Regions from separate parts of the Sphaerisporangium sp. NPDC004334 genome, predicted to be linked through region 2. Evidence: riboswitches for the same ligand, from Rfam matches in the RefSeq annotation. Region 2 holds a riboswitch; the other holds the start of a gene.

Region 1 (4,378 bases), on a different contig from region 2:
TTCGGCATCTCGGTGCCCACGCCCGTGGTCGCCGAGGTCTCCAAGTGCGTCGTCACCGTGGCCGAGCAGGCGAAGGGCCAGCAGTGCACCCCGGCCCACCGGTCCACGCCCGCGGCGCTCGCCGGGCTCAGGGCCAAGGACAAGATCGTCTCGTTCGGCGGCAGGCCGGTGAACTCCTGGGACGACGCCAGCACGCTGATCCGCACCCACGGCCCCGGCCCGGTCGCCATCGGCATCGAGCGCGACGGCAAGCCGATGACGCTGAACGCCACGCTCATCGCGCAAGATCGCCCCTCGCTCGACGACCCGGACAAGCTGGACAAGAACGTCGGCTTTCTCGGAGTCAGCCCCACCCTCGTCGTGGAGAAGCAGGGGCTCGGGTACGTCGTCGGCGCCATGGCGGACCTGGTGAGGCGCACCGGCTCGGCACTGCTGCAACTGCCGCAGAAGCTCGTCGGGGTCTGGCAGGCGGCCTTCGGCGGCGCCGAGCGTGACCTCAACAGCCCGCAGAGCGTCGTCGGCGCCGGGCGCCTGGGCGGCGCGATCGCCGCGGCGGCCATCCCGCTGGAGAACAAGATCGCCGGCTTCATCCAGCTCCTGGCCGGGTTCAACCTCGCGATCGGCATGTTCAACCTGATCCCGCTGATGCCACTGGACGGCGGCCAGATCGCCGGCGGCCTGTGGGAGGGCATCAAGCGCGGTTACGCCCGGGTGCGCCGCCGCCCGATGCCGGGGCACGTGGACATCGCCAAGGCGCTGCCGCTGACGTACACGGTCGCGATCTTCCTGATCGCCATGAGCAGCCTGCTCATCTACGCCGACATCGTCAACCCCATCCGCCTGCCGGGCTGATCGGCCCCACCGGCGCCGGGCCGCGCGGCAGGCGCCCCGGAGCCACGTCGCGGTGCCACGCCCGCCGCACGGTCACCGGGCGGCGGGTCACCGTAATACATCCTCCGGGCGAGCGTCCGGATGGAACTTTCACCGGCGGCAAGACGGCCGGACGGCTAGTACATCGAGATGTGCACGTGGTCGAAGTGGTTGGCGGTGATCCCGCCGCGGTTGGCCATCGACCGCCAGCCGGGAAAGCCCAGGTTGTAGATCCGCTGCCGGTAGATCACGTACTTCACGCCGAGCTTGCCGCCGTTCTTGATGGCCCAGGCGGCGATCTGCTCGCCCATCGCGACGCCGGCGGGCGAGGGCATCGCCCCGCCGGAGCTGAGCATGAAGTCGCACGCCCGGCCCAGCGGGTGCTCGCCGCTGTTCTCGGGGCGGTAGCAGCCGACGGGGAACCGCAGCGGGAAGTGGTCCTTGACCTCGGCGCGCATCAGCCGCATCCGCGGGGTGATGTTCTCGCTCCCGGCCGGCAGCTCGGGCGCCCAGCTCCCGTTGGCTTGCTTGCCCGGGGCGGTGGGCACGAGCCGGTCCAGCTTGTCCTTGATCTGGCCGATCAGCTTCTCGGCGTCCCTGCGCTGGGCGGTCACCTCGACGACGTCGTCGCGCAGGCCGTCGGTCAGCGCGGCCGCGTCGTCGGCCGCCTTCTTGCGGGCGTCACGGGCCGTGGCATATCGGCCGATCTCGGCGGACTGCTCGGCCTGCAGCTGTTGCAGCATCGCGGCGCCGCCGAAACCGGGCGACATGAGCTCGCGCATCATGCCGAGGCCGCTGCCCGCCTGGTAGCTGAGCTGGGCGATGTCGCCCACCTGGCCCTCGGAGGCGGTGAGCTCGGTCTCCGCGGCCTTCAGCCGCTCGCGGGCCTTCTTCTCCGCGTCCTTGGCCTTGGCGACCGCGACGCGCTTGGCGTTGTACTGGGCGATCAGCTTGTCGACCTGCTTGCCAAGGGCGGCGAGCTGTGCCTTGAGCTGTTTCTCGGTGGGTTTGGGGGCGGCGGCGCCGGCCGTGGACGGGCCGAGCACCAGGGCGGCCACCATCAGAGCGCAGGCGGCCACGGAACCGTGGCGGCCGGAAGACAGGGGCAGAGCCCGCTCCTCTCCATCTGCCGACCGGGTTAGCTGACGGGTTCGGGCCGGAGACGCCCTACCACACGCGTGGATTCACCCCAGAGGAACCGATGGGTCCCCGGCTCCCAGGCGGGGCACCTGGGATTAGGCGGACCGGCCGTTACGGCCGGTGTCTGATGGATGGTAGTGGTAGATCCGTATTTATGGCGACCCCGGATGTGACGTCCCCCGACGTGACGTGCGCGTGGTCACCGCCGCCGCGCCCGCGGCGGGCCGTCCAGGGCGGGCGCGGTCACGGCTGCTCGCGCAGCATCCGGGCCGCCTCCTCGGGCAGTACGTCGTTGACGAACGCGCCCATCGCCGACTCAGACCCCGCCAGGTACTTCAGCTTCTGCGCCGCCCGCCGGATGCTGAACAGCTGCAGGTGCAGGTAGGCGAGGTCGCGCCCGGTGCGCACGGGTGCCTGGTGCCAGGCCGCGACGTAGGGCATGGTGACCCCGAACAGCCCGTCCAGCCGCCGCAGCACGTCGGTGTAGAGCGGGCCGAAGGCCGCGCGCTCCTCGGCGTCCAGCTCGCGAAGGTCGGCCGCCCTGCGGTTGAGGTAGACGTGCACCTCGAACGGCCACCGCGCCGCCGCGGGGACGAACGCCGTCCAGTGCTCGTTGGAGGCGACCACGCGCGTCTCGGCCTTGCGCTCGGCGGCCAGCACGTCCGCGAACAGGTCGCCGCCCGTGCGCTCGCGGTAGCGGGCCGCCGAGGCCAGCATCTGCCGCGTGCGAGGCGTCACGTACGGATAGGCGTAGATCTGGCCGTGCGGGTGCGCCAGCGTGATGCCGATCTCGGCGCCGCGGTTCTCGAACGGGAACACCTGCTCCACGCCCTCCAGCCGCGAGAGGTGGTCGGTGCGGTCGGCGAGCGCCACCAGCACCAGATCGACCTGCTCGGGAGACAGCCGGGAGAAGGAGGAGTCGTGCCGGGAGGTGAAGCACACCACCTCGCACCGGCCGACGCCGGGCCGCACCTCGCTCAGGCCGCCCACGTCCTCGTAGTGGCCCAGGTTGAAGCTGAAGGACGGGAAACGGTTCTCGAACACCGCGACGTCGTAGTCGGCGGCGGGGATCTCGGTCGCGTGGCCCGGCCGGGAGGGGCACAGAGGGCATTCGTCGGTGGGAGGCAGGAACGTGCGGCCCTGGCGGTGCCCGGCGATGGCGATCCACTCGTCCATCACCGGGTCGTACCGCAGGTCCGAGGCCGCGGGGCGCGGGGGCAGCTCGCGGGTGTCGGCGGCGCCGCGGTCGGCGCTCTCGGCGTGGTCGAAGTAGATGAGCTCTCGCCCATCGGCGAGCTGGGTGACGGTCCGCTTCACCGGGCCACCTCCTGTCCGGCGGCCGGCTGAGCCGCCTGTCCTGTCGTGTCGGCGGCCCGGGCCGCCCGTTCTGTTCCCGGAGCGCGGTTCGCGCGTCCGGACCCGCCGGCGTCGCGCGCCGGCTCGGTCGGTGGCGCCGTCCCCGCAGGGTCGGCCAGCAGCAGCGTGCCGGCTTGCTCGGACAGCGCCGATCTGGCCTCCTCCGGCAGGCCGGTGTCGCTGATCACGACGTGCGCCTCGTCCAGCTTGGCGATCGTGCTGATGCCGACGGTGCCCCACTTGGTGTGGTCGGCCAGCACGACCAGCCGCTGCGCCGCCGCGACCAGTTCGCGGTCGGTCTCGGCCTCAAGGATGTTGGGAGTGGTGAAGCCCGCCCTGGGGTTCATGCCGTGCACGCCGAGCATCAGCGTGTCGACGTTGAGCGCGCGGATGGCCGCCACGGCGACCGGCCCCACCAGCGCGTCCGACGGCGTGCGCACCCCTCCGGTGAGCACGACGGTCTGGTCGGCGCGCCCGGCCCGGTGGAAGACGTCGGCGACCTGGGCGGAGTTGGTGATGACCGTGAGGTGGGGGACGTCGGCCAGGTGATGGGCCAGGGTCCAGGTGGTCGTGCCGGCCGACAGCGCGACCGCGCTGCCCGGGCGCACCAGCTCGGCGGCGCGGCGGGCGATCGCCTCCTTCTCGGCCTGCTGGCGCACCGACTTGGCCGCGAAGCCCGGTTCCTCGGTGGACCCCGCGCCGGTGGCGGTGGCGCCGCCGTGCACCTTGTCCACCAGCCCGCGCTCGGCCAGCGCCTCAAGGTCGCGGCGGATCGTCATGTCCGACACCCCGAGCTCCCGCACCAGGTCGGCGACCCGTACCGCGCCGCTCCTGCGGACGCGCTCGAGGATCGCCTGCTGCCGTTGCTGAGCCAGCATCGCCTCACCTCTCCACCAAGTTCCATCAAAATACTACATAATCTGACCTGCACCTTGTTGGAACGTGAGGGGCGATGGTGGGGCGGGTGGACGGCCCCCGGGTGGCGGCTCCGGGGGCTTTCTTTGGCGTTTGG
Region 2 (4,378 bases):
ACGGTCGATCGTGTGCCCGCTACCAAGCGATAACCAAGCTCGGCATCGGTACGACTGGACGAGGGCCTCGCGGGGCGTGGGCGGTGGTGGGTTCCACCACCGCCACGCCGCTCACTACGGCAGGTCACCGGTTCGCCGGGGCGGTGAGCCCCGGCGAACCGGTGAGGACGGGGGAGGATCAGCCCGCCGCCTTCTGGCCCGCCTCGACGAACTTCTGCCAGGCCTGGGCCACGGGCACCGAGCCCTGCTCCATGCCGTTGAGGACCTGCTCCACCTCGCGCTTGACCTGCGCGTGCTTCTCACCGAGGAAGATCGGCTGAAGCGACTTGATGGACGGCCCGAAGATCTTGCCGATGGGCGCGTTGTTGAAGTACTCGTTGTTCACGCTCTGGAGCTCGGGGTTGTCCTGCGCCGGGATGGTGCTGGGCAGGTTGCCGCCCTCCTTGAACGCCATGAGCTGGGCGTCGGGGCTGGTCAGGTAGCTGGCCAGCTCGGCGGCCTCCTTCGGGTGCTTGGACTGCTTGGGCACCGCGAGCCAGGAGCCGCCCCAGTTGCCGCCGCCGCCGGGCACGGTCGCGACGTCCCACTTGCCCTTGAACTTGTCACCGGCGTTGCCCGAGACCACGCCGAGCATCCAGCCGGGGCAGCCCAGGGTCGCGAACTGCGACTTGACGAAGCCGGTGTTCCAGCCGTCGGTGAAGTTCTGCAGCTTGGCGGTCAGGCCGTCCTGGCTGATCTTCGTGGCGAGGTCGAACGCGGACTTGACGGCCGGGTTCTTGTCCACGATGAGCTGCTGGTTCTTGTCGAAGTAGGTGACGTTGCCGTTCTTGGCGGCCTCCTGCGCCAGCACCACGTTGTAGATGGTGTTGATGCTGTCGACGAACTTGGCGTCCTTGACCTTGGACTGGAACTGCTGGCCGGCCTTGATGAAGTCCTCCCAGCCGCCGCTCCACAGCTTGCCGACCTCGTCGCGGTCGGTGGGAAGCCCGGCCTGCTTGAACAGGTCGGAGCGGTAGCAGATGCTCATGCCGCCGACGTCGGTGCCGAGGGCGAACAGCTTGCCCTCGGTGTTGATGCCGTTCTCCCACTTCCAGGCGGGGAAGTCGGCCTGGCGGCTCTGCAGGCCGTACTGGCCGAGGTCGGTGAAGAACTGGGGACGGGCCTTGGCCAGACCCATGCCGCCCTCGTCGATGCCGACCACGTCGCCGGCGCCGGTGCCCGACTGCAGCCACTGCAGCATCTGCGGCCAGTAGACGTTCTCAAAGCTGTCGGTGAGGTTGTTGTACTTCACCTGAACGTTGGGGTGATCGCTGTTCCACTTGGCGACCGCGGCCTTGTAGCCGAAGTTGGTCCCGCCGCCGAAGGTCTGCAGCGTAAGGGTGATCTTCTCGGCCGCGGCCGAGGACGAGCCACCGGTGCTGGTGTTCCCGCCGTCCCCGCCGGAGCTGCACGCGGCGGTGATGCCGAGTGCGACCGTCATCACCGATGCGACCGCGAGTGTTTTCCCGCGGCGCATATTGTTCATCATTCCGGACCCCTCTCAGGTGGTTGCCCGATCTTTGGGAGGTGCATCGAGGGCCGGCCCCGACAGTCGGGCCCACGATGTGCTGGATCCCTCAGTCGTGATCTCGCGGGGGTGAGCCTGCGAGCGATATTTGGGAGCGCTCCCACGAAGGGTCCCCGACGGGCAATGCTGGCGTCAATATGCCGAAACCTAACTGTTACTCCTGGGGCGGTTAGCGCTGAGAAAACCGTAGAGTAGCCCCCATAAAGCCCTTTCGCAGCATTGGGAGCGCTCCCACCGCTTGCGGCACAGTCGGGCGCAAATCATCCATGCGCCACGGCGCACGGGCTTCGCCGGGCTCCTGGGTCACGGCGCGCGGGCTGCGCGGCGCTCCGGCCGGCTCGCCGGAGCGATGGGAACGAACGCTGGCGCCGCGCGGCCGGGGGAGTGGGCCGGCCGTGCGGCGCCGGGAGGCGTCCTTCGCGGGGAGGCGGACGGGACGCCGCGGGAACGTGGAACGAGGGCGGCGGGCCGTCGAGGTCAGGCGGCGTAGCCGGGGTAGCCGTATCCGACGATCTGGGAGGCCGGCCTGGTGCGGATCTCGACCTTGCCGCCGTCGGTGTTGCCCTCGACGGTGCGGATGGTGCCGTCGCCGTTGTCCTTGATGACGAAGCCGACGTGCTCGATGCCGTCGATGCTCTTGTCGCCGTTGAAGGAGAAGAACACGACCGCGCCGGGCTTGGGCGTGGTGCCCCAGCGGTCCCGCGCGGCGAACCACTTGGCGTGGGCGACGGTGTAGGCGTCGGCGCCGACGGTGTCCTGCAGGCCCATCTGCGCGCCCACCCAGGAGACGAACATGTCGCACCAGGCGGCGTCGGCGTAGTCGGCGATCGTGCCGCTGTCGCGCGCCACGGTCTCCCTGGCGCGCGGGGAGCTCATGTACCAGGCGTGGAACTTGGTGCCGCCGCCGCTGCCGTTCTCGCTGATGCCGACCTGCTTCTCGGCCAGTGCCAGCAACTGCTCGGCGGAGACCTGCCGGGACGGCAGCCCCGCCTTCGCCGCCTCCTGCCGCGCGACGGCGACGATGCCGCTCTTGGGAGAGGCGGCGTCGGCCTGGGGAGAGGAGTCGGCGTTCGCCGCCAGGGCGGTGCCGGTGACAACCTGGGCGAGCACGAGCCCGCCGAACGCGACGGCCTTCAACTGGTTCTTCGGGGCATCCAGAAGCCGATGTACGGTCGTGACGAACATGGACAAGCTGAGACTCCTTCTTCCTGCCGCCTACCGGGTTAGCTGACGGGTTCGGACGTGAAGGTTCGTCCTACGGGCGCGTCCGTGGGCGGGCGCGCCTGATTCACCCCAAGAAGGTGGGTCCCCGGCTCCGCGTGGGCGCGGACTCGACGGAGGCGCGTGACGGCGGGAGAGGGATCTCTCCGCAGAGGACCGGCCGCGCCGGGCGATATCGACGGCACAGGCGGATCGCCCAGAGAAGCGGCCTCCCGTGCCGGGATTCCTCCGAGAGTAATACATCGGACAAACTGCATGCAAGTGGGACAAAGCTCTCGTCTGCTCCGGCCTCCTCATGGCAAAGCCAGGCACGCGGCCCGGCGAGAATGCGCGTCGGCGCGGTTGACCTGCCGCGACACGGGTAAGGCGCCGCCGATCCGGGCCCTGCGGGCGCGGACACGCCTCCGGGGTCGTCCGGGCCCAGTGATACTCGGAGCCTCCGACGCCTTCTGAGTCAAGTGAGGCCGGCGATGCCCGTGTGACGCTTGGGAGCCGCTTTCATCCGACAACGGCCGGGCCGCCGTCGGCTGCCGTTCATCGTCTGTTCCCTATTACGTAGGGTCGCGGGGCTAGGTTGCATGCGTCGTGAACGTGTCAATGCCCGGCGTGGAGAGGAACGGTCGAAGCCGCGTGCGGGAGCAGGGGTCGGCCGTCGCCTGGGTGGAGTCTCCGCTCCAGTTGCTGTGCGCGGTCGAGGCGCGGCACGCGGGGGTGATCGGGCCGGATACCCGCGTGGTGACCCGCGGCAGGCTGCCCGGCCTGCGCGTCACCCGCGCCGAGCTGGACGCGCTGGAGCTGCCGGCCGGGCTGAGCATCCAGGCCGCCGACCAGGGCATGCCCCGTCCCGGCCGCCGCGACGCCTGGGTCCTCGGGGACGCCTTCTCCGGCAGGATGCAGCTCACCTCGCTCACGGCCTTCCCCACCCGCATGGTCATCGTCGACGACGGCCTGGCCACCATCCGCCTGCTGGAGCTGCTGACCGCGGGCCTGGCCACCCCTCTGCTGCGCGCCCGCGCCGCGGCCAAGCCGTCCCGCCTGGCCCTGGGCGTCGCCGCGGGGATCCGCCTGCGCGCCGCGGCGAGGGCCGGACGGCTCACCGTCTTCACCGCCCTGCCCGTCCCCGTCGCCCTGGCCGACGCCGTGCGCGGGCTCGGGGCCGAGCTGGTCACCCACGACTTCGCCTGGCTGCGCTCCCAGCCGGTGGTCGCCCACCCCCGGCCCCGCGAGAACACGGTGGTCCTCGGCACCTCGCTGGTGCGCAACGGGCTGATCCACCGCGACCGCTACCTGTCCTGGCTGTTCGCCCTCGAGGGGCCGCTGGCGTACTACCCGCACCGCAGGGAGGACCCCGGCGACCTGGCCGCGGTCCGCGACCACCCCGGGGTCACCGTGTACGACGCCGGGGCGCCGGTCGAGATGACCCTGCGCGACCTGCGCCCCGGCCAGCGCGTTCTCAGCCTGCCGTCCACGGCCGTCACCTCGCTGCGCGTGCTGCTCGCCGCCCGCGGGGTGCCCGTCCAGACCGTGGAGGTGCCCGACGACTGGTGGACTCCCTCCGCGTCGGTCTCCCTCCGATCGCATCTCCAGATG

The links. Region 2 has a riboswitch for cyclic di-AMP ahead of ACWEN6_RS28420 (CHAP domain-containing protein). Riboswitches for the same ligand answer to the same signal wherever they lie in the genome.
Region 1: linked by a shared signal. The riboswitch ahead of ACWEN6_RS29185 (coiled-coil domain-containing protein) and the one ahead of ACWEN6_RS28420 (CHAP domain-containing protein) in region 2 are both predicted to bind cyclic di-AMP.

Annotation. Positions count from the first base shown of each region.
Region 1 is NZ_JBSGDZ010000024.1:120,166-124,543, forward strand. Features, by position in the region: gene ACWEN6_RS29180 (M50 family metallopeptidase) at 1-852, shown strand, start outside; gene ACWEN6_RS29185 (coiled-coil domain-containing protein) at 1,008-1,949, opposite strand; cyclic di-AMP (ydaO/yuaA leader) riboswitch at 1,984-2,122, opposite strand; gene galT (galactose-1-phosphate uridylyltransferase) at 2,254-3,327, opposite strand; gene ACWEN6_RS29195 (DeoR/GlpR family DNA-binding transcription regulator) at 3,324-4,244, opposite strand.
Region 2 is NZ_JBSGDZ010000023.1:91,087-95,464, forward strand. Features, by position in the region: gene ACWEN6_RS28415 (ABC transporter substrate-binding protein) at 179-1,480, opposite strand; gene ACWEN6_RS28420 (CHAP domain-containing protein) at 2,045-2,752, opposite strand; cyclic di-AMP (ydaO/yuaA leader) riboswitch at 2,765-2,914, opposite strand; gene ACWEN6_RS28425 (hypothetical protein) at 3,419-4,378, shown strand, end outside.